2 regions of the Pseudodesulfovibrio tunisiensis genome follow, and region 1 is predicted to be linked to the other one. Evidence: riboswitches for the same ligand, from Rfam matches in the RefSeq annotation. Region 1 holds a riboswitch; the other holds the start of a gene.
The links. Region 1 has a riboswitch for cobalamin ahead of MPN23_RS09985 (ribonucleoside triphosphate reductase). Riboswitches for the same ligand answer to the same signal wherever they lie in the genome.
Positions count from the first base shown of each region.

Region 1 (11,198 bases):
ATAGGCCACGACGCTGGCGTTTTTCGGCAGGTCGCACAACGTGCGGGCCTTGGCGAACGCGTCTTCAAGGTAGCCGATCTGATCCACCAGTCCCAGCTTCAGGGCCTGATCCGCAGTGAACACGCGTGCTGTTTCGACCACGGCCATGCTGTCCGGGGACAGGTCGCGGTGTTTCCGCACCAGAGCGTGAAACCGCGAGGCCAGCGTGTCCGTGATGGACTGGAACAGTTCGCGTTCCTCTTCGGTTGCGGGTCGGAACGGCGAGCCCATGTCCTTGTCGCGCCCGGATTTGCTGACTTCCACGTCCACGCCGATCTTGTCCATGAGTCCGTTCAGCCTGGGCCGCATGAAGATCACGCCCACGGACCCGGTGATGGTGGTGGGGTGCGCCAGAATCCAGTCCGAGGGCAGGGCCGCGTAATATCCGCCGGATGCAGCCACGTCGAACATGGCGGTCACGACCTTTTTTCCGGTGCGTTCCCTGAATGCGAGCAGCTCGTGATACAGGATGTCGCTGGCCGTGGTGGTGCCGCCCGGGGAATCCACGGCAATGACCACGCCCTTCACGTCGTCGTCGGCTTCCGCAAGCTTGAGGTTGCTGACCAGTTCCTGCACCTGACTGGGTTTGGCCGAAAGCAGGCCCTGTCGGGGCTGGTCCATCAGGAATCCGCGCAGATGGATGAGTGCGATCTTGCCGTCTCCATCGCCTTCGAGCACGTATTCCCGGAGCGGTTCCGTGGCCTTGGAGGCAAAAAGCTTGACCTTGGGCGCGCATCCCGAAGCCATGAGCAGGGCAAGAATGAAAAGCAGGATTCGTGTGGGGTTCATGATGTCCTCCATGGGGGAACCTCTCGGAAGTTGGACCAGCCTGTCCCGGGGATTCGTTTCGAGTCCGGGAAACTGGCGTCCTCCGGCATCGGGAAGGGGGAACCCTCCGAAGCATCCGGGAATGTCATGGTCGCGCCAATGTCCGGTTCCGGTTTGGCGAATTCGAAGCGGCCGTTGCGCCATGCAGGCCCTTTCGCAGGCTCTGCCGGACCGGATTTGAATACCACGGTCTTGGGCCGCAGCCCGAAGCCAGCGTCATGATGAATATCAGAATCGGAAAAGACATGCATCGCACAATGTCTTTTCCGAAAGGCAATGGTCTGCGCATGCCCGCATTACCGTTTTTCCAGCTCTTCCAGCATGATGTCCAGAGCGTGGACCGAGATGCGTATCTCCAGAAAGGAAATCCACAGCGAGGCGAGCAGCAGCACGAGACTGACGCCGAACATGATCTGTCCGGCCATGTACCAGTCTTCGAACAGGAAGATCATGGAGAGCACGCAGGTGAACATGGAGAGCACGCCGAGGCCCTGCATGTTGCGGATCATGTAGATGCGCTTGCGCAGGTTTTCGATCTGTCTGCGCGCGGATTCGTCGCTGCTTTTGCGGAAATGGTCGTGCAACGCCCTGACCCGGCTGCCCAGCGACAGGAATCGGTTGGTAAAGGCCAGCATGAACAGCGAAATGGCCGGGAACAGCAACGCCGGGGTGGTTACGGTAATCTGCATGTTTGGTCCGTTTTCTTGAGGTCTGGTTCCACGCTGCAACGATGGGGCAAGCCCGGAGCGGTGTCAAGCCGTCCGGGCCGTGTCCTACTCTGCGGAGTCGTCCTGCCTGTATTCCAGAATGTCCCCGGGCTGGCATTCCAGATATTCGCAGATGGCCTCCAGCGTGGAAAAGCGGATGGCCTTGGCCTTGCCCGTCTTGAGCACGGACAGGTTCTGGGGCGTGATGCCCACGGCTGCGGCGAGGTCCTTGGAACTCGCCTTCCGGCGGGCCAGCATGACGTCGAGATTGATGATGATGGACATGTTTTGCCCCTAGATGGTGAGTTGCCGTTCTTCCTGCATTTCCCGGGCGTCATCCATGATCCGGGCAACCACGAGACCGATCAGGCCAAGCACGATCCAGCCGAGGTTTGCGTCGGAAACCCCTACCGCCACCATGCGCTGCCCTTCGGGATTGTTCATGGTCAGGATGATGGACGAAAGAGCCTGATTCACCGGGGCAAGGGCTTCCCGGATCAGGATGGTCCAGGCCAGCAGCCGATAGCAGCGGACATTGGCGTGTTCGAACACGATGCCGCGTTCATACAGGGCAAACAGTCCGGCAAGCTGCCAACTGCCGAACATGGTCACGGACACGGGCAGGAGTGAAGCCAGACAGCCCAGCAGCCGGGTGGTCGTGGTGGGGGCGCTCAGAATCATGTCCGGGTTCACGGCGAGCATGGAGTCGAAATTGAAGAACGAGGGTTCGCCCGGCGTGTACGTGGTCCAGAGCAGGACGGACATTACGGGGGTGGCCGCCATATAGGTCAGGGCAAGGTATCGGATGACCCGGCTCATGCGGTTGATCTGTTTCATGGGTTTCTCCTTGGGTGATGTTTTCTTCAGCGTCTTTTGCGATGATTTGTTATCGTTTGTCAATAAGTTTTTCTTAAAAATCGGTAAAAAATTCCTTTTCGGGGATAACCGTTTTCCGACATTGAGGAAGTTCCCGGGAGCGATGGATACAGCTTTTTCGAAGGGGTGGTGCGACGGGAAAAAACATGTTTTTTTATGGTCAACCATACCGGGCCATTACCCTCACTATCAGCTTGAAAGTACAAACGAATACTTGGGTGCCCTCTTGCGCTCATTCCCTGCTTGGGCTAGTCTCCCACCTCAGTCATGAAGTCCTTCAGGTGGCCCCGGCCCTAACAGGGAATCCGGTGAAACTCCGGAGCGGTCCCGCCGCTGTCATCCCCTGCTGATTCCTGTTTCCACAATGCCACTGCCCTGCGGGGCGGGAAGGCGGAACAGGCGGGGAGAGCCAGAATACCTGCCTGAAGCGTTTCCTGCCGGATGCGACCCGCGGAGGTCGCTGCCGACAAATTTGCCTGTACAAACATCAAACCGTTGCCGGATTCACGCGGTTCCGCCGCCTGAGTCATCCACGGCAGCCGACAACAACCGACGGGACGGCCGCGCGGGCGGTTCTGTGTCCCCAGCTTTCCGTGAAGCACGGTTTTCAGAGAGATTACATGCCGGTTCAGATCAAGAAACGAGACGGTCGCGTCGAGACCTGGTCCTCCAGGCGCATCGGAGACGCCATTTTCAAGGCGCTCAAGGGCAGCGGAATCAAGGATCCCCTGCTGGCCAGGCGTCTGGCGAAGAAAGTCGAAAAGAAACTCAAGGACGTGGACGTTCCGGAGCAGGAGCTGGTTCAGGACATGGTTCAGGAAGTCCTGATGGAATCCCGGCTCTACAAGGTGGCAGAGCGGTACATCATCTACCGCGAGAAGCGCCGCGAGCTGCGTACCCACAATCAGGCGTTTCTGGACATTTCCGCTGTCACCGAGAGCTATCTCGACAACATCGACTGGCGGGTCAACGAAAATTCCAACATGGTGCATTCCTTTCAGGGACTGATTCTGCATATGGCCGGTTCGGTTCAGGCCAGATACGTGCTGGAAAAGTATCCCGAGGAAGTGCGCATGGCCCACAACCACGGATATTTCCACATCCACGACCTGTCCTTCGGTCTTGCCGGATACTGCTCGGGCTGGTCCCTGCGCGACCTGCTCATCGAGGGCTTCAATCTGGACGACCGCTGCTCGTCCACCCCGGCCAAGCATTTTGACGCGGCCTGCGGCCAGATCGTCAACTTTCTCGGCACGCTCCAGAACGAATGGGCCGGAGCTCAGGCGTTCAACAACGTGGACACCTATCTTGCCCCGTTCATCCGGTACGACAATCTGAACTACTGGAACGTGAAGCAGCAGATCCAGAAGCTGCTCCACAACCTGAACGCCACATCCCGCTGGGGCGGCCAGAGCCCGTTCACGAACTTCACCTTCGACTTCGTGCCTCCGTCCCACATCGCCAACGAGCCGATCATCATCGGCGGCGAGTTCCAGGACTCCACCTACGGCGAATATGCCGAGGAAATGGCCATGATCAACCGGGCCTTCCTCGAAGTCATGCTCGAAGGCGACGCGGACGGCCGCATCTTCTCCTTCCCCATTCCCACGTACAACGTGACCAAGGATTTTCCGTGGGAGTCCGAGGAAGGCAAGCTGCTGCTCAAGATGACCGCCAAGTACGGCGCGCCCTACTTCCAGAACTTCATCAATTCGGATCTGAATCCCGAGGACGTGCGCTCCATGTGCTGCCGCCTCCAGATGGACCTGCGCGAAATCCGCAAGAAGACCGGCGGCCTGTTCGGCGCGGGCGACCTGACCGGTTCCATCGGCGTGGTCACCCTGAACCTGCCCAAGCTCGCGTATCTGGCCCACAATGAAGATGACTTCATCGATCTGGTCACCGAATACGCGGAACTGGCCCGCGACTCTCTGGAATTCAAGCGCAAGATCGTGGAAAAGAATCTGAACGCGGGCATGTTCCCGTTCTCCCGCCGCTACCTGAAAAACGGGTTCAACGGCCACTTCTCCACCATCGGCCTGATCGGTGGCCACGAGGCCTGCATGAATCTGCTGCACAAGGGCATCGATTCGAAGTCCGGCTCCCGGCTCATGCAGCGCGTGCTCAACCAGCTCCGCAAGCTGGTCGTGGACTTTCAGGAGCAGACCGGCCACCTCTACAATCTGGAGGCCACTCCGGGCGAAGGCACCTGCTACCGTCTGGCCAAGATCGACAAGGACCTCTACGCCGACATCTACACCTCGGGCTCGGATATTCCCTACTACACGAATTCCACCCTGCTGCCCGTGGGCGTGACCTCGGACGTGTTCTTTGCGCTGGAGCATCAGAACGAACTCCAGACCCTGTACAACGGCGGTACCGTGTTCCACACCTTCCTTGGCGAGGCCGTGCCGGACGAGGAAAGCGTGAAAAGCTTCCTGCTCAAGGCCATGAGCAACACCAAGATTCCCTACATCTCGGTTACGCCCACCTTTTCGGTGTGCCGGGATCACGGCTACATTGCGGGCGAGCACTTCGAGTGCCCCACCTGCGGCGGGGAAACCGAAGTCTACACCCGCGTGGTGGGCTACTACCGTCCGGTGAGCCGCTGGAACAAGGGCAAGCAGGAAGAATACAGGGACCGCACCGAGTACGCCATGGAAGGCTTCTGCGCTTCCGCGTAATTGCGGCAGGATGGAATCGCCATGATTCTCGACGCGAACCAGATAACGTCCATCAGGCAGCGGAACGACGAGGAACTGCGCCGGGGCGGCCGCGCCACGCACGGCTATCCGGCACAGACCATCCAGAACCTGCTGCACACCATCGAGGCGCTGAAAAAGGAAAAGCGCAAGTGGAAGAAACTGGCTCAGACCCGAGGCAAGTCTCTTGAGGACATTCTGAGCATCGCGTCCGCGACCGGAAACGGTTCGAAGAAGGACTGACAACGCGGCCCGCCCCTGATTTCAGGTGGCGGGCCTTTTCAATGCGCAGGGCACAATGGGGGCAGAGGCATGCATGTTTTTTCTCTTGCTGCCTTGACGCGCTGCCCATATTCCCGCACTTCTGGAAGATGGAATCATTCAACCAGGAGAAAGCGGGATGAAGAAGAGCATTGCGGCATTGTTCGTGGCGGCGCTGTTTCTTGGAGTGTGTTCGATGGCCATTGCCGGGACTCCGGAGCTGCGCGGAACGTGGAAGGGGATGTCCTATCTGCACAAGAAGGACGCGGGATTTGTCGAGGGACAGGTCGCGGTCGTGATCAACGAGCAGAAGGGGCAGCTTTTTGCCGGGTACAAGCTGTGGTTCGACAGAAAGACCAAGGAAGTGGTGCGGGAAGGATTTTCCGGGGTGCTGGCGGACGATGGCGTGACTCTGTATCTGGCGGATCACGAGGCCGGGTATACCACGGGCCTGCTGACCGGCAGGCAGACCCTGTCCCTGTATTACGTGGAGCACGGCGCACTGGCCAAGACCATCCTGCAGAAGCTGGAGCGCATCCGGTTCACCAAGGCGTTCGTGGAGATCGATTCGGACGGGGATTCCACGATCATGCGCACCGAGATTTTCAATGTGTACCCCCTGAATGCCGAGCGCATCCTGAGCGAAGCCGATCTGGACAAGGACGGCAAGCTGACCAGCAGGGAATGGGAAGCGTGGAAGAAGAAGAACCCGTAGAGGGTCGCCGGGAAAGCTGAGATTGCAGAAAAAAGGGCCGGGAATTCCGAATGGAGTTCCCGGCCCTTGGATTGCGGCTATCCGTCTTCCTGAAATGCCTTCCAGTCGGCAAGGAAACTGGCCAGACCGGAGTCCGTGAGCGGATGCCTGATGAGTTCCTCGATCACGGCAAAGGGTATGGTGGCCACGTCCGCGCCGATGAGTGCGCCTTCGAGCACATGCATGGGATTGCGCACGCTGGCCACGAGAATCTTCGTGTCGAATCCGTAGTTGTCGTAGATTTCGCGAATCTGGGACACGATTTCCATGCCGCCCCGGGATATGGCGTCCAGTCGTCCCACGAACGGGCTGACATAGTCCGCGCCGAGCTTGGCAGCCAGCAGAGCCTGCATGGGGGAGAAGATCAGGGTCACGTTGGTGCGGATGCCGTCGCCGCGCAGCACCTTGAGCGCCTTGAGCCCCTCGCGGATCATGGGAATCTTGACCACCACGTTCTTGCCCATGGCGTGCAGGTCGCGGGCTTCGCGGATCATGCCCTCGGCATCCTCGCTCACGACTTCCAGACTGACCGGGCCGTCCACGATCTTCAGGATTTCCCGTGCCTGCGACCGCCAATCGCCGCCTTCGCGTGCCAGAAGCGTGGGATTCGTGGTCACGCCGTCCACAAGTCCGAGTTCCTCCGCTTCCCGAATCTGGCTGAGGTTCGCGGTGTCCAGAAAGAATTGCATTGATCCTCCTCGGTTGGTCTCAATCGGGTAAAGAGCGTCCACCATATCATGAAACCCGGGGAGGGCAACAGTTTCGTCGGGATGCGCAAAAAGCGGGGCGCTCAGTTTCCGAACGGGGTCTGGGTGATGAAGAAATCGAACTCGCGCAGGAGCTGGACCTTTTCCTCTTCGGCGAGCTGTTCGCGTTCCTCGTCGGGCAGGCCGCATTCCTGAAAACGGCTCAGGGAAAGATAGCAGGTCTTGACCCGGATCAGGTCGCGGGACTGACGGTGCTTGCCGAAGTAGTAGGCCAGAATCTTTACCGCACTCTTGATGTTTTCCTTGGTGTGCGGCAGCTCCCGGATGTCCAGAATGGAGCGGTCGTCCCCGGTTTCGACGAGGGGAAGCACGTCCATGACCACGCGCCGGGAAGCGCGCAGGGAGGCCGGGCTGACGCGGTAGACCTTGACGGTCTTGCGGTTGAGGAGCGCCCGGAGGATGAGCAGGAATCCGAGCAGGCAGAACAGGGGAATCCAGATGTCCATGTAGAGCATTGTCGCACCTGTGAGAATGAATTGGCGTGAGAGATGGGAAAGGGCATGGCGGGCTCCGTCACGATCCGAACAGGAACGGCTTGAGGTTGATCCTGTACTGTCCGGGGTCCGCGCATTCCAGAATTTCGAGTCTGTCCCGGTGCAGGGTCTGCCGGGCCGCGAGGTCCACGAGTTCGGCGGGAATGGGCCGCAGGTCTTCGTCGAGAATGATCTTGATCTTCGGCAGCAGGGGTCGTTTGGGGTTGGATTCGCAGACAACCCCGTACTTCCCGGTGTTCAGCCGGACCAGACTGCCCGCGGGAAATATGCCGAGACACTTGATGAAAAGCTGCACTTCCGTGGTATCGAAATCCTGACCGCGCATGCCGTACATGATGGCGAGCGCCTTGTTCGGCAGGATCGCGTCCTTGTAGGAACGGTCGCTGGTCAGGGCGTCGTACACGTCGGCAAGGGAAAGAATCCGCGCATAGGGGGAGATCGCGTTCTGCATCAGCTTGCCCGGGTAGCCGGCACCGTTGAATTTCTCGTGATGCTGGCGGACCGCGTCGAGCACGATGTCGGGTATTGCGGGCTGTCGGCGCAGGATGTCGTGGCCGAAGACCGGATGCTTTCTGATTTCGGAAAATTCCTTTTCCGACAATCGGCCGCGCTTGTTGATGATGTCTTCGGCAATGGCCGTCTTGCCGATGTCGTGCAGCATTCCCGCAGTGCCGAGTTCGCGGAGTTCGTCCCGGCCCATGCCCAGATACTCGCCGAAGACCACGGCGATGGCCGCCACGTTGATGGAATGGGAATAGGTGTACTCGTCATAGCGGGAAAGCTTGGAGATGCAGATGAGGGTATCCGGATTGCGAACCGCACTTTCAATGATTCCCCGAACCACGCCGGAAGTGGCTTCGTAGTCGATCTGCCGCCCCATCTTCACGTCGCTGACAATGCGCCGGGCATGAACCATGGCATTTTCGTAAGCCATCTGGGTTATCTGGATTTCCTGATCGAACGGGGAGCGCTGCTTTTCGGGAGGTTCGTAGCCAGGGTCGGAAATCACGGTTTCCAGTCGTTCGGCCCGAGGCGTTTCATTGTCCGGGACATGGATGAAGGCATGTCGGTAGCCCTGTCCCTCGATGCGCACCACTTCGTCACGGTCCCGGATCGGGCCGGGCGTGGTATACAGGTACGGCAGGTGCTCCCACACGTCGGAGTGCAGTTTCACCACTTCCATTCCCGGTCGAAGTTCGCTGACAGGTACCTTCTTTATCATGCCCGCTCCGGGCGGTTACGCCGTGAGGCGCTGGATTTTCTCCAGATATCTGTTGATCTGGTCCATCTCCTCCGGCTTGCTGTCCAGAAACATGGTCCCCAGATTCAGGATTCCCTTGCGGCTCTTGATGTTCTTGACCGCAATGGGCAGCTTGAGCTTGCCCATGTCACCCAGATTCATGCTGACGATGTACTTGCTGTCCGGTTCCATGTCCCTGAGCGGGCCGCGTCGGTCGTCCCGCGTGGCTATCTTGCAACCGGTTTCGCTGACGTTGATCACGATGCATTCCACATCGCCGTCCACGGCGTGCAGGGTTGCGTCGATATTGCAGCGCACGCGCGAGGATTGCCGGAGGTCGATCTTTTCGATCACGTCCGGGTAGGAGAAGAAGAGCAGCGGGGTCGGGGACGTGATGAAATTGAGCATGGCGGTGCGGAAGCCGTACACCGTACCCTTGTGGATGTAGCGCAGAACCACGGCGCTGCCAAAGGAGAGCTGCTTGCGAACCTTCGAGGGAATTCGCACCTTGGCTATGGCGAATTCGTACGGGTCGTTGCCCACGATGGTTCCCCGGTAGTTCTGGTCCGTTCCCGGCACGTGCACGATCACGTCACGGCCCGGGGATACTTCCAGCTTGATTCCGGGGATTTTCGTGATTCTGGTTTTGTTTCCGTTCCCGTTTTCAGGGGACGAGTCCGCGACTTCCACCATTTTCGACCCTCGGTCAGGTTGTTGAGATCGTTATGCGAGCGTGATTATTCCAACTGACAACTATTATTATATGGATCATTGTTTCGGGTGTCGATAGAGAAAACTCCCGAAAGTGGGGAATATAAACGCTTCGGCATATTGATCAGAGCACCACGGCTTCGAACCACAGTATGGTGGTGGACGGTTTTTTCCAGGCATCCGGAGGCAATCCCGCCTTGTTGCAGGTCTGGGTCAGGAAGGTTTCCCGGTCCCACTGCCATTCCACGGGCACCTGGGGCAGGAGCAGGCCGGAGCGCATGCCGTCGGACATGATCAGCCCGTGGCGGCCCACCTCGATCCGGTTCACGTCCGGGCATTCGCTGATCGGGCTGAGAATGGAGATTTCCAGAGACAGCTCGTCGAATTCCGCGCGGGAGAGCGGAGGAAAGCGCGGGTCCTCGAATGCGGCGGCCCGGGCCATGTTCCAGACCGTGCGGAACAGGGGACCGCTGCCCTGCACGTTGCCGATGCATCCGCGGAGATGGCCCTGTTTCTTGAGGGTCACGAACGCGCCCAGGGATTCGCGCATCCTGTCCGTGGGCGGTTCCGGGATGGAATCTTCCCGATTTTCCAGACGGGTGAGGATGGACTGTTGCACCAGCTCCCTGAGATAGTGCTGTTCCTCGGGACTTACGGAAAACTCGAACGTGCTCATGATGTTTCCTCCTTGTCCTTGATTGCGGGTGGCACGAACGCCATGCCCAGCAGGCCCAGACAGAACAGGGCAATGACCGCGCTCATGCCCACGCGCTGACTGCCCGAGAACAGGGTCAGCCAACCGACCAGCATGGGGCCGAAGAACGAGGTCAGCTTGCCGGACAGGGCGAAGAGCCCGAACATTTCATTGCGGATTTCCGCCGGAGCGGTGCGGGCGAGATAGGATCGGCTGGACGCCTGCACCGGGCCCACGAACAGGCCCAGACTCAGGCCGAAGATCCAGAACAGGGTTCTGTCCTGCACGAGCAGGATGGCTGCGCCCGGAACAATGAGCCCCAGCAGGGACACGACGATGGTGCGGCGGGGACCGATCCAGTCGTCCAGCCAGGCAAATGCTGCCGCGCCCAGTCCGGCCGTCACGTTCAGGCCGATGCCGAACAGGATGACCTCCCCGGGCCCCATGCCGAACGTGCCTGCCGCATAGATGCCGCCAAAGGCGAACATGGTGGTCAGACCGTCGTTGTACAGCATCCTTGCGAGCAGGAAGACAGCGATATCCCTGTATTCGCGGATGTCGCGGACGGATTTGCGCAGTCGGCCCATGGCCTGTCGCACGGCCATGCCCATGGGGATGCCCGTGGGGCGCGCATCCGGAGTCCACAGGAACAGGGGCAGGGAGAACAGCAGGTACCATGCTGCGGTGAGTGGCATGACCGCGCGCACGTGCAATGCGTTTTCCCGGGGCAGGTCGAACCATGCCCCCTGTTCCACGAATCCGTACAGGGCCAGCACCAGCAGGGTCAGGCCGCCCGCGTATCCGAGCCCCCAGCCCCAGCCGGACCAGCGCCCGATCCGGTCCGGCGAGGCCATATCCGGGAGCATGGCGTTGTAGAAGATCATGGCGCATTCCGCGCCGATGGTGCCGATGCAGGCCAGAGCCAGCGCGGGCCAGACAAAGAGCGGGCTGGGCTCCATGAACCACAGCAGGCCGGTGGCTCCGGCGCAGAGCAGGGTGAATACCCCGATCCATGGCTTGCGCATGCCGCTGCGATCCGCGATTGCGCCGAGAAGCGGTCCGCCCAGACCGATGACCAGTCCGGCAATGCCCATGGCGTTGCCCCATTGCGCGGTGCCCACGGTC
Region 1 is NZ_CP094380.1:2,023,969-2,035,166, reverse strand. Features, by position in the region: gene sppA (signal peptide peptidase SppA) at 1-828, opposite strand, end outside; gene MPN23_RS10000 (DUF2721 domain-containing protein) at 1,164-1,556, opposite strand; gene MPN23_RS09995 (helix-turn-helix domain-containing protein) at 1,641-1,859, opposite strand; gene MPN23_RS09990 (DUF2975 domain-containing protein) at 1,869-2,411, opposite strand; cobalamin riboswitch at 2,713-2,890, shown strand; gene MPN23_RS09985 (ribonucleoside triphosphate reductase) at 3,071-5,134, shown strand; gene MPN23_RS09980 (hypothetical protein) at 5,156-5,395, shown strand; gene MPN23_RS09975 (EF-hand domain-containing protein) at 5,553-6,128, shown strand; gene fsa (fructose-6-phosphate aldolase) at 6,206-6,856, opposite strand; gene MPN23_RS09965 (hypothetical protein) at 6,958-7,389, opposite strand; gene MPN23_RS09960 (HD-GYP domain-containing protein) at 7,448-8,650, opposite strand; gene MPN23_RS09955 (flagellar brake protein) at 8,666-9,361, opposite strand; gene amrA (AmmeMemoRadiSam system protein A) at 9,504-10,055, opposite strand; gene MPN23_RS09945 (MFS transporter) at 10,052-11,198, opposite strand, start outside.

Region 2 (11,198 bases), 360 kb from region 1:
GCCTGATCCTGACCGCCTCCACACCAGCCCAGTCCGAAGCCGAGGTGGTCCTCGCCGGAGTGGAGGTGGAGCACAGGGGCGACGTGCATATTCTGCGCATCCAGGACAAGCGAATCCACCTGAAGGTTCACCGGGACATGATCGTGTCCGAGATTCTTTCCGTGGAACCCGGGGACACCATCCTGCTGGACATGGCCCATGTCCTGTCCTTCGGCTCGTCGGCCTGGGCCATGCTTTCCACCATGGGCGTCACCTTTCACATAGGCGCGTTCAACGTGAACCCGGACTGCAAGCAGACCCTGTACCAATGGGGATACGACAGGGATATCACCGTCTATCCCGACGAAGAAGCCTTTTTCACGACCCAATAAGAGGACAGCATGCGCGAGAGCATCGACCAATGCGTTGAGGAATTGCAGGAACGAGTCCTGAAGGTGGCGGAAACCGGCCAGGGCATCGGGGAAATACTCGATGCGCTTGGCCTGTCGCACATGCGCCTGAATTCCGCCCAGCTCATCGCGGTTCTGGACATGCTGATCGACGGGATCACCCCGGTCAACGACGAAATCGTCACGGCCTGCCTCAACGTATGCGAGGCGCACAAGCGTTTTCTGTACGCCATTTCCGGCCTGCTCCGAAAGGGCGACGTGGTGGAGGAACAGGCCCCGGCAGCAAAGTCCGCCCCCGTGGAAGAACCTCAAGCGGAAGCCCCGAGCGAGGACATGGCCGGCATGGCGGCCATGGCAAAGGAAATGGGCATGGAAGAGGACATGGCCGAGGAAACCGCGGACATGCCCGTTCCGGAACCGGAGCCCGAACCCGAACCGATGCAGCCCGAAGCCAAACCAGCGGAACAGGCCAAGACCCCGGCCAAGCCGGACAAGGCTCCTGCCCCACAGGCCATATCCTCCATCCGCGTGCCCACGGACCGTCTTGACCGGGTCATCGAACTGGTGGGCAAGCTCATGGTCACCTACGCGGTCATTGCTCAGGGCGGCGCTCAGAACATGAATCAGGTGGCAGCCAGCCTGCGTGAACTGGACAACGTGATCAGCCAGCTCCAGAAGGAAGTGGACGCCATTCGACTGGTGCCGCTCAAGCAGATTTTCATGCCCATGCATCGACTGGTGAAGAGTCTGAGCCAGAAGATCGGCAAGAAGCTGGACTTCGAGGTCAAGGGCGAGGAACTGCCTCTGGACAAGACCATCGTGGAGAGCCTGAACGAGCCTCTGGTCCATCTGCTGCGCAACGCCGTGGACCATGGTCTGGAACTCCCGGACGAACGCAAGATCGCAGGCAAGCCCGAAATCGGCCACGTCACTCTGTCGGCCTGGCGCAAGGGGGAATACGCGTACATTTCGGTTCAGGACGACGGCAAGGGCATGGACCCGGAACGCATTCTGAACAAGGCGCTGGAAAAGGGCATTGCCGAGGTCGGGGCCGAATATTCCGAAGAGGAAATCCTTCAGTTCGTGCTCCAATCCGGATTCAGCACTGCGGAAAAGATCACGGATGTGTCCGGCCGCGGCGTGGGCATGGATGCGGTGGTCAATGCCATCCGCGTATCCCTTGACGGCGATGTGGAAATATCCAGCGAACTGGGCAAGGGATCGGAGTTCACCATCAGCATTCCGCTGGACCGCTCGGCCAACGAAGGCATCGTGGACGCACTGGTCTGCAAGGTGGGCGGCGACGTGTTCATCATCCCGAGCCGGGACGTGGTGGAAATCTACATGCCCAAGCTGAACGAGGTGGTGGAACTGCCGGACGGCCGCGAAACCGTGGACGTGCGCGGCTCGGTCCATTCCCTGCTCAGACTCGCCGACCTGCTCGGCCTGACCGCCGAGGTGGAGGACATCCAGCTGGCTCAGGCCGTGGTGGTCCGCGTGGGCGAATACAAGGCCGCCATTCTGGTGGACGAAGTGCTCCGCCAGCAGCAGGTGGTCATCACCGGATTCACCGTGCCCGTGGAAGAAGTGTTCGACATCCCGATTCTGGGCTACGGCATGATGGGTGAATCCGACGCACTCGTCATCAACACCGAGGAATTGCTTCAGAACTTTCAGGACCGCATTCATCGGGAAAACCGGAACGCCTGACCCGGCCTCCTGCCGCACGTCCGCACCCGGCTCCAATCGTCTTGACACGACTGCACCACTGCGCCTAGAACCTGTGACAATTCAGGTGTCCATCGGACTTGATAGGGAATCCCGTGCGAATCGGGAGCGGACCCGCCGCCGTGACGCCCCGCGAATCCTCGCCATCATGCCACTGGGCCACCCCGGGAAGGCGGCGCAGGAGGGGCCAGCCGGAAGACCTGCCTGAAGGCCGACCAATGGTTCGCTCGGAGGCAACGAGGGCTTTTGCCGTCCGGGACACGTTCGAAGGGACAAATACGGAACCCCTTCTCCGCACAGCGGGGAAGGGATTTTTGTATCCCGCAAACAAGCCCTCCAATCAGGGAGGAAGCATCATGCTCCGTTACAGGTCGCGCATCTGTGCGCTCACCCTTTTCCCGATTCTCGCGGCCATGCTCCTGCTCGCCGCCCCGGCAACGGCCGGACACGCCAAGGCCGAAACCGGCAGGCAGGCCATTGTCCTCACCGCATTCGGCACCAGCTATCCCGAGGCGCTGCAATCCATTCTGCACATCCGCGACAAGGTGGCCAAGGCCAACCCCGGCACGCCCGTGAAGCTGGCCTTCACCTCGAACATCATCCGCAGGATATGGCAGGAACGCCGGTCCGACGAGGCATGGAAAAAGGCCAACCCCGGCATTCCGGAAGACGTACTCTTCGTGCGCACGCCGCTGGCCACCATCGCCGACCTTCAGGATGAAGGCTACACCGACATCGCGGTGCAATCCATGCACGTATTCGCGGGCGAGGAGTTCCACGACACCCTGACCATGGTGGCGGGTCTGCGTTCCATCTCCACGCTCAAACCGCAGCACAAGCCCTTCAAGTGTATCGTGGTGGGCCGTCCCGCTCTGGGCATGCCCGGCGTGGCCCACCCGTATGCCGAGGACATCGCCGCTGCGACCAAGGCCCTCAAGGGCGACGTGGCCGAAGCCGGGAAAATGGGCGCGGCTCTGGTCTACATGGGCCATGGCAACGACTTCTTTTCCACGGGCATCTATGCGGAATTCCAGGCCGCCATGCAGGCGGAATACGACTACCCCGTATTCGTGGGCTGCGTGGAAGGCTTTCCGGGCTTCGACGAAATGCTGAAGCAGCTCAAGGCGTCCGGCAACAGGAAGGTGCTCATGAAGCCCTTCATGATCGTGGCGGGCGACCACGCCTCCAACGACATGGCCGGGGACGAGGACGACGCATGGAAGGTCATGCTGGAAAAGGCCGGATTCTCGGTGAAGACCGAACTGCGCGGCCTTGGCATGATCGACGCGTGGGCCGACATCTACGTGCGCCATCTCAGGGACGCCATGGCCGAATAGGACTCGACACATGACGAAAACCGCCTCCCGCATGCCCGGCCGCAACGGGCTCTGCCTCCTTCTGCTGGCGCTGGCCGTGGCCTTTCTGGCCGTGGCTGCCACGGGCATGGGATTCATCCCCGTGTCTCCGGCGGAAGTGCTCGGCGCGCTCGCGGACTGGGCGCGGGGGGCGGACGTTTCCGGCCTGCATGCCAGCGTGGTGCTGGACGTGCGGCTGCCGCGCATTCTCACGGCCCTGTCCGTGGGTTTCGGGCTGGCCGTGGCCGGAACCGTGTTCCAGTCCATCCTGCTGAACCCGCTGGCCGACCCGTTCACGCTGGGCGTGTCGTCCGGGGCCGCATTCGGCGCATCTCTGTCCATCCTGCTGGGCCTGTCCTTTCTGGGACCGTCCACGCTCTGCGTCATGGCCTTTGCCGGGGCCTCGGCCACCCTGTTTCTGGTGCTGGCCATGGCTGGCAGGGATTCCGCACTCTCTCCGTCCAGCCTGATTCTGGCCGGGGTGATCGTGGCCGCAATCCTGTCCGCAGGCATCAGTTTCATCAAGTATCTTGCGGACGAGCGCGTCTCGGCCATCGTGTTCTGGCTCATGGGCAGCTTCACGGCCCGGACATGGACTGACGCAGCCCTGACCGGACTGGTGGGGCTGGCCGGATTCCTGATCTGCCTGCTGCTTGCCCGCGACCTGAACATCATGAGTCTGGGCGAACGCACTGCGCGCTCGCTGGGCGTGAACACGGCCCGCACCCGGCTTGTGCTGCTGGCCACGGCATCCCTGATCAGTGCGGTCTGTGTGTCCGTGTCCGGAATCATCGGTTTCGTGGGACTGATCATGCCCCATCTCATGCGCCTGATCACCGGCCCGGACAACCGCTGGCTTCTGCCCGCGTCCGGACTGGGCGGCGCAGCCCTGCTTCTGGTGGCGGATACCGTGTCCCGCGCCATGCTGCCTCACGAAGTGCCCATCGGCGTGCTCACCGCGCTCATCGGCGGCCCGGTGTTCTGCTGGCTCTTCATCCGCAGCCGCACCCGGAGACATCATGCCTGATTTCGTAGTCAGCCTGCGCAACGCATCCTTTGCCTATGCCGACGCCCCGGTGCTTCAGGACATCAACCTGAACCTTGCGGCCGGAACCCTGCACGGCATTGTCGGACCGAACGGCAGCGGCAAGTCCACCCTGCTGGACCTGCTGGCCGGGAACCTTGCGCCCGTATCCGGCACAGTGATGCTGGCCGGGCGCGACGCACGCACCCTGCCCCGCCGGGAATACGCGCTGCTGGCCGGACTGGCTCCGCAGGAATTCGCCTTCAACTTCCCGTTCACGGTCCGGGAAACCGTGCTCATGGGCCGTCATCCGCACATCCCCCGCTTTTCCGGCCCCTCCGATCAGGATACCAAGGCCGTGAACAACGCCATGCGCGTCATGGACGTGGCCCATCTGGCAAACCGGCCCCTGACCGACCTTTCGGGCGGAGAAAGACAGCGCACCGTGCTGGCCCGGACATTGGCGCAGGATACGCCCCTGCTCCTGCTGGACGAACCCACCTCCAGCATGGACGTGCGCCACGCCCTCGCCTGTCTGGAACACATGCGCGACCTGTGCCGGAACAAGGGAAAGACCGTGATTGCAGTGCTGCACGACCTGAATCTGGCCGCCACGTTCTGTGCGGAGATCACCATGCTCTCGCACGGCAGAATCCATGCACAGGGTCCGGCCGAAACCGTGCTGAATCCGGACGCGATCCGCAAAGTATTCAACGTGGAAGCCCGCGTGGGACACAGCGCGTTCACCAATGCGCCCAGTCTGGAATATCGAAGGATTCGCCATTGATGAAACGACTCGCCGCACTTCTGTCGCTCCTGCTCTGCCTGTACGCTCCGGCTCGGGCCCAGCAGACCATCACGGACGACACCGGCCTTTCCGTCACATGGGACCGCCCGTTCACACGCATCATCTCCCTGTATGCCGCGCACACGGAGAACCTGTTCTCCCTCGGGCTGGACCGGGAGATCATCGGCGTCTCGCGCAACGAGGATCATCCGGCAGCGGCCCTGCAAAAGCCCGTATTCTCGGCACGGGACGGGGTGGAACGCTTTCTCGCAGCCCGGCCCGACCTCGTGCTGATGCGGCCCATGCATGCCCGGGCCCATCCCAAACTGCGCGCGGCTCTGGAACAGGCCGGAATCACGGTCATTGCCCTGCAGCCCGGCAGTCTGGACGACATGTACGACTACTGGCTTGATCTCGGACGGCTCTCCGGCCGCGAAAGACAGGCGCGCACCATGATCGACCGTTTCCGTACAGGGCTGAACAAGGCCCGAACGCAGACCGCGACCATCCCGCAGGCAGACCGCCCCCGCGTGTTTTTCGAGTCCATCCACCGCAAACTCGCCACGTTCCCGCCCGGCTCCATGCCCATGCTGGTACTGGACGCGGCAGGCGGCGTGAACACGGCAAGCGATGCGATTCCCCGGCACAACACCAACATTGCGGAATACGGCAAGGAACGGATTCTGGCCAAAGGGCACGCCATTGACGTGTATCTGGCCCAGACAGGCACCATGAACCGGGTAGACGCACGAACCATTGCTGACGAGCCCGGATTCGGAACAATACTGGCCGTGCAAAACGGCCGGGTGCATCTTGTTGACGAACGGCTGGTTTCCCGACCCACGATCCGGCTGCTGGACGGCATACGGACCGTACGCGCACTTCTGTACCCGACCCGGGATTGACGCCCCGGCCACAACAATTCACAATACTCAGCCCGGCACTTCCGGGCGCAAGGATACCCATACATGAACCAGACCGGCACATTGTACGGCATCGGAGTCGGCCCCGGCGACCCGGAACTGCTCACCATCAAGGCGGTACGCGTCCTCGGCAGCGTGGACGTGATCTTTGCCGCAGCCTCCACAAGGAACGACTACTCCACGGCCCTGTCCATTGCCGGGCCGCACCTGCGCAAGGACGTGCGCGTGGAACAGCTCGGCTTCCCCATGACGCGCGACAAGGCCGAACTTCAGGCCGCATGGGACAAGAACGCGGCCATCGTGGCCGAATCCCTGCGCAAGGGCGAAAACGCGGCCTTTCTCACGCTGGGCGATCCCCTGACCTATTCCACATTCGGCTACCTGCACCGAACCCTGCTCGATCTGGACCCGTCACTGCCCGTGCAGATCATTCCGGGCATCACGTCCTTTCACGCAGCCGCAGCCAAGGTGGGCTTCATTCTCGCGGAATCCAGCCAGAGCCTGCTGGTGACCTCGGGCGTGGCCGACATGCAGCGGCTCGAATCCCAGCTTGACGCAGCAGACAATGCCGTTATCCTGAAGGCATACAAGAACTTCGACGAAATTCGGTCCCTGCTGGAAAAACTGCGGCTGGGCGACAGGACCGTTCTGGTCTCCCGGCTGGGCATGGAAGGGGAATCCGTGGTCATGGACATCAGGGACGCCCCGGCCCGGCCCCACTACTTTTCCCTCGTACTGGTCAAGAAACAGCCATGAAGCAAGCCATTGTCCTCGCCGCATACGGTTCCCGCCACGAAAAGGCCGTGGCCTCGCTGGATCACATAGCCACTCGGGTGCGCCAGTCGTTCCCGGGCGTTCCGGTCCGGCTGGCCTACACCTCCCGCACCGTGCGCGGCCACATGAAACAGCAGGGACAGGAAGCGGACTCCGTGCCCAAGGCACTGGACCGCCTGCTCGACGAAGGCGTGACCCATGCCGTCATCCAGTCCCTGCACATCATTCCGGGCAGCGAGTACCACGAACTGCTGTCATTGGCGAACGACCTCATGCTGCGCAAGGGCGGATTCACACGCGTGGAGGTCGGCTTTCCGCTCGTGGCCGGAGAACGCGGCGTGGAACGCGTGGCCAGAGCCATTGCCGAACTCGTGCCCCAGTGCAACACCAGCCACGAGGCCGTCATCTTCATGGGACACGGCACCATGCACCCGGGCAACGCCTATTACGAAGCCCTGCACGCCGCCATTCAGGAACACGACCCGTCCGTGCACGTGGGCGCGCTCGAAGCCGAACCCGGCATCGACGACATCCTCGTCCGGCTCGCCAGACAGAACATCACCCGCGCCCATCTCCTGCCCTTCCTGTTCGGCGCAGGTTGGCACGCGGCCAAAGACATGGTCGGCGATCACCCGGAAAGCTGGAAAAGCCGACTCGAACAGGCAGGCATCCACTGCGAAGCCATCCTCAAGGGCGCCGGCGAATACGACCAGCTCGTCCAGATCTGGCTCGACCACCTCTCCGACGCCATGCAACGCCTGCAACGCGGGTAGGAAGCACCAACTATTTCATTCCTAACCGCAACTTCATTTTTCCCCAAAAACGACGCAATTGGTTTCGCAACATCTTTTGTTCAAGGCGTTCAATTTTACGAAGATTCGTCTTCTGCAAAACAAAAGAAGCAAGAAACAAATTTTCTGAAGTCATGGACATGTCGCCACCTTTTTCATCAATAACAACAGAATCATGAAAAAGTACTCCATTGCTTTCCGGAACAAACCGGTTAGCAATCTCTTCATATTCGCCCTGATTTATTTCGATAAAATGTCGTTGTTGCTCTGGAGTCAAAATATTAACTGAGTATTGTGGCCAAATTTCTTTAGGCATTCTCCGTACAATGGAACAACATGCTTCCAAATCTTTCCTTTCTAAAAGACCTGCACCGTACAGCTGATAGAAAAAAAATGAAGCTTTGAAAAACTCACCCCGAGGTGATACATTTTTCATACTATTGAGCTGATATTCCGGGTATATTTTTTCATCAATGGCATTAAAAAAAGTCGCTATCAAGGAAGAAGAAGAAAAGGTTGCTTTTTCGAAAGGAATAACTTCCACATTCTCGTCTCCAAAGCATTCAGCCCACCTGTTCAACACACCAAGATAACCTACGTTCTCAATAGAACTCCAGGTCCTTCCAATTTGAGCATTCTGAATGGCTTCTAACCAAGCAGAATTTAGCCATAAATCATGACGGCGAACATAGCATATAACCTTGACAATACATCCCTTCAGTAACTTTTTAATTAGGGGCTGTACCAGATAACTCCGTTGGGGTATCGGTATGGCAATGCGAAAGAGCCGTTTAGATCGCAAGAAGCAGCTCCGTTTGATTGAGCATTTTGTAGCTGGGACAACAGCACGATGTGCCGCTGATCTGGTCGGTGTGAACTTCAAAACGGCTGCGTACTATTTTCACCGGCTTCGTGAAATTATAGCCGAAGAAGAGTCCAGCGAAGGAATGGCTTTCGGCGAATTTGAAGTTGATGAAAGCTATTTCGGCGGCAGACGAAAGGGCAAACGTGGTCGTGGGGCCGCAGGGAAAGTGCCGGTGTTCGGAATTCTTAAAAGAGGCGGGAAGGTATACACACAGGTGATTCCCGACGCCAAGGGCAAAACGTTGATGCCGATTATCCAAGAGAAGATTCAGCCCGACAGCGTCGTTTACTCAGATTGCTGGTACGGCTACAATGTCCTTGATGTGTCCGAGTTCAAGCACTTCAGGATCAACCATTCCAAGCTGTTCGCCGACAGCCAGAATCACATCAATGGGATTGAGAACTTTTGGAACCAGGCCAAGCGTCACATGAGAAAATTCAACGGCATTCCGACCAAGCATTTCCATCTCTTTTTGAAGGAATGCGAGTGGCGTTTTAACAACAGCAATCCGCGAAGCCAACTTAAACAGTTGAGACAGTGGGTTAAGAAGCATATGGGCTAGTTATCTGGTACAGCCCCTTTAATTAACTGAACACTTTCCTCCGTAATAAAATAATTGTTGACGTAAGCAGAAAACAATTCACTGCTGACAACAATCTTTTCACAGTTACTATGATTGGCTTTTTTCAACAAACGCTTCCACGCAGCTTCTTGACATCCAAGTCCAGCTATTTCCAAAAAGCCATTGTTGCTTTCTGAAATCAGGTGTGCATGAGATTCCTTTTGCCTTTCACCGACATCATAAAAAACACCCCTCCTTGCCATTTTTTCTCGATTTAAATATATATAATGCTGGATTGATGTTGATCCAGTCTTAGGCATGCCAATATGGATATAAACTTGCTTCTTCATTTTCCACTCTTTAACTAAAAATAACCAACACTTGCTGCTTATTAAAAAAACTCCCCTTTCACGTCAATGTTAAAAGCTATTCAATCAACCGGGCATAGGCTATTCAGAGAGACGGCGCATTGCCGATAACAACCATGACCATTCACATCCGAACGCATGACGGGCAGACCGTCGCAGCCGAATCCCATGCCGGACATTCTCTGGCGCGGGCCGTGTTTCTCACGGGCCTGTGGCAGGGCGTGCCCCTGTGCTCGGGACTGGGCAAATGCGGGCTGTGCCGAGTGCGATTCCTGTCGGATGCTCCGCCTCCGGTGGCAGAAGAACTGAAAAAGCTCGGTCGGAACGCGGTGAGTGATGGCTGGCGACTGGCCTGCCTGCATCCGGCAAACGCGTGCGAAATCGAACTGCCGAATCCGATCCGCGCACGAGTCGAAAGACACGTGACCCAAAAGGCCGGACCGTTCGCTCTGGCCGTGGACCTCGGCACCACCAGCATTCACTGGACGGCTCTGGCCGATGGCAAACTCGTGGCAACCGGATCGGAACTCAATCCCCAGATCGGTCTGGGCAGCGAAGTCATGTCCCGACTCGCCGTGGCAAGGGAACCGCAAGGCCGCGCCACGCTCTCCGCGCTGGTCACGGACCGGCTGAATCAAATATGCCGGGAACTGGAACGGGAACTTGGCGGCCCGTGCGAATCCATGGCCGTGTCCGGCAACTCGGCCATGACGTACATCCTGCTGAATCTGGACGTGGACGGCCTGAGCCATGCCCCGTACCGACTGAATTATGCTGGCGGAGACTCGCGCGAGATCGCAAACGGATTGCCCCCTGCCCTGATCCCGCCGCTGCTGGCCCCGTTCGTGGGCGCTGACCTGAGCGCCGGACTGGTGGCCGTGGAATATGCCGAAAAGGCAACGTATCCGTTCGTGCTGGCGGACATGGGCACCAACGGCGAATTCATTCTTGCCCTGTCGCCGGAGGAACGGCTGTGCGCCAGCGTGCCACTCGGCCCGGCACTGGAGGGCGTGGGACTGAGCTTCGGCCGGACCGCATCGCCCGGAGCCGTGACCGGATTCACGCTCGCTCCACAGGGGTTGGTACCCCGAAGACTGGAGGGCCGGACCGACAGGCCGGGCATGACCGGAACCGGATATCTTTCCCTGTGCTCCATTCTCCGACAGCACGGCGTGCTTGACACCGAGGGGCTGTTTGCCTCAGGTTCGACTCCGCTCGCGGCCCGACTGGCCGCGAAACTGACCACGCGGGACGGGGAACCCGCATTCCATGTCGCGGACGGGCTGTACCTGCCGGGTTCGGACGTGGAGGAAATCCTCAAGGTCAAGGCGGCCTTCAACCTAGCGCTCTCCGCCCTGCTGGACCGGGCCGGACTGTCCGTGTCCGATCTGGCCGCCATTCATCTGGCCGGAGCGCTTGGAGAACATGTTTCCGTAGCCGATCTGGAACAGCTCGGCTTTCTGCCCCCCGGCACCCGCGCACTGGCCCGCAAGGCGGGCAACACCTCCCTTGCCGGGACTGAACGACTTTTGACGGATTCCGCCGCCCGGGCGTGGCTGGAATCCATTCCCGCAACCGTCCGCGCCCTGGACCTGGCCTCGGACCCGAAGTTCGGGGCCCGCTACCTGCAAA
Region 2 is NZ_CP094380.1:1,664,304-1,675,501, forward strand. Features, by position in the region: gene MPN23_RS08165 (Hpt domain-containing protein) at 1-371, shown strand, start outside; gene MPN23_RS08170 (chemotaxis protein CheA) at 381-2,099, shown strand; cobalamin riboswitch at 2,166-2,339, shown strand; gene MPN23_RS08175 (sirohydrochlorin cobaltochelatase) at 2,474-3,454, shown strand; gene MPN23_RS08180 (FecCD family ABC transporter permease) at 3,465-4,499, shown strand; gene MPN23_RS08185 (ABC transporter ATP-binding protein) at 4,492-5,283, shown strand; gene MPN23_RS08190 (ABC transporter substrate-binding protein) at 5,283-6,188, shown strand; gene cobI (precorrin-2 C(20)-methyltransferase) at 6,252-6,962, shown strand; gene MPN23_RS08200 (sirohydrochlorin cobaltochelatase) at 6,959-7,753, shown strand; gene MPN23_RS08205 (hypothetical protein) at 7,764-8,315, opposite strand; gene MPN23_RS08210 (IS1595 family transposase) at 8,548-9,198, shown strand; gene MPN23_RS08215 (hypothetical protein) at 9,195-9,548, opposite strand; gene MPN23_RS08220 (ASKHA domain-containing protein) at 9,683-11,198, shown strand, end outside.
Region 2: another riboswitch for cobalamin. It lies ahead of MPN23_RS08175 (sirohydrochlorin cobaltochelatase); the one in region 1 lies ahead of MPN23_RS09985 (ribonucleoside triphosphate reductase).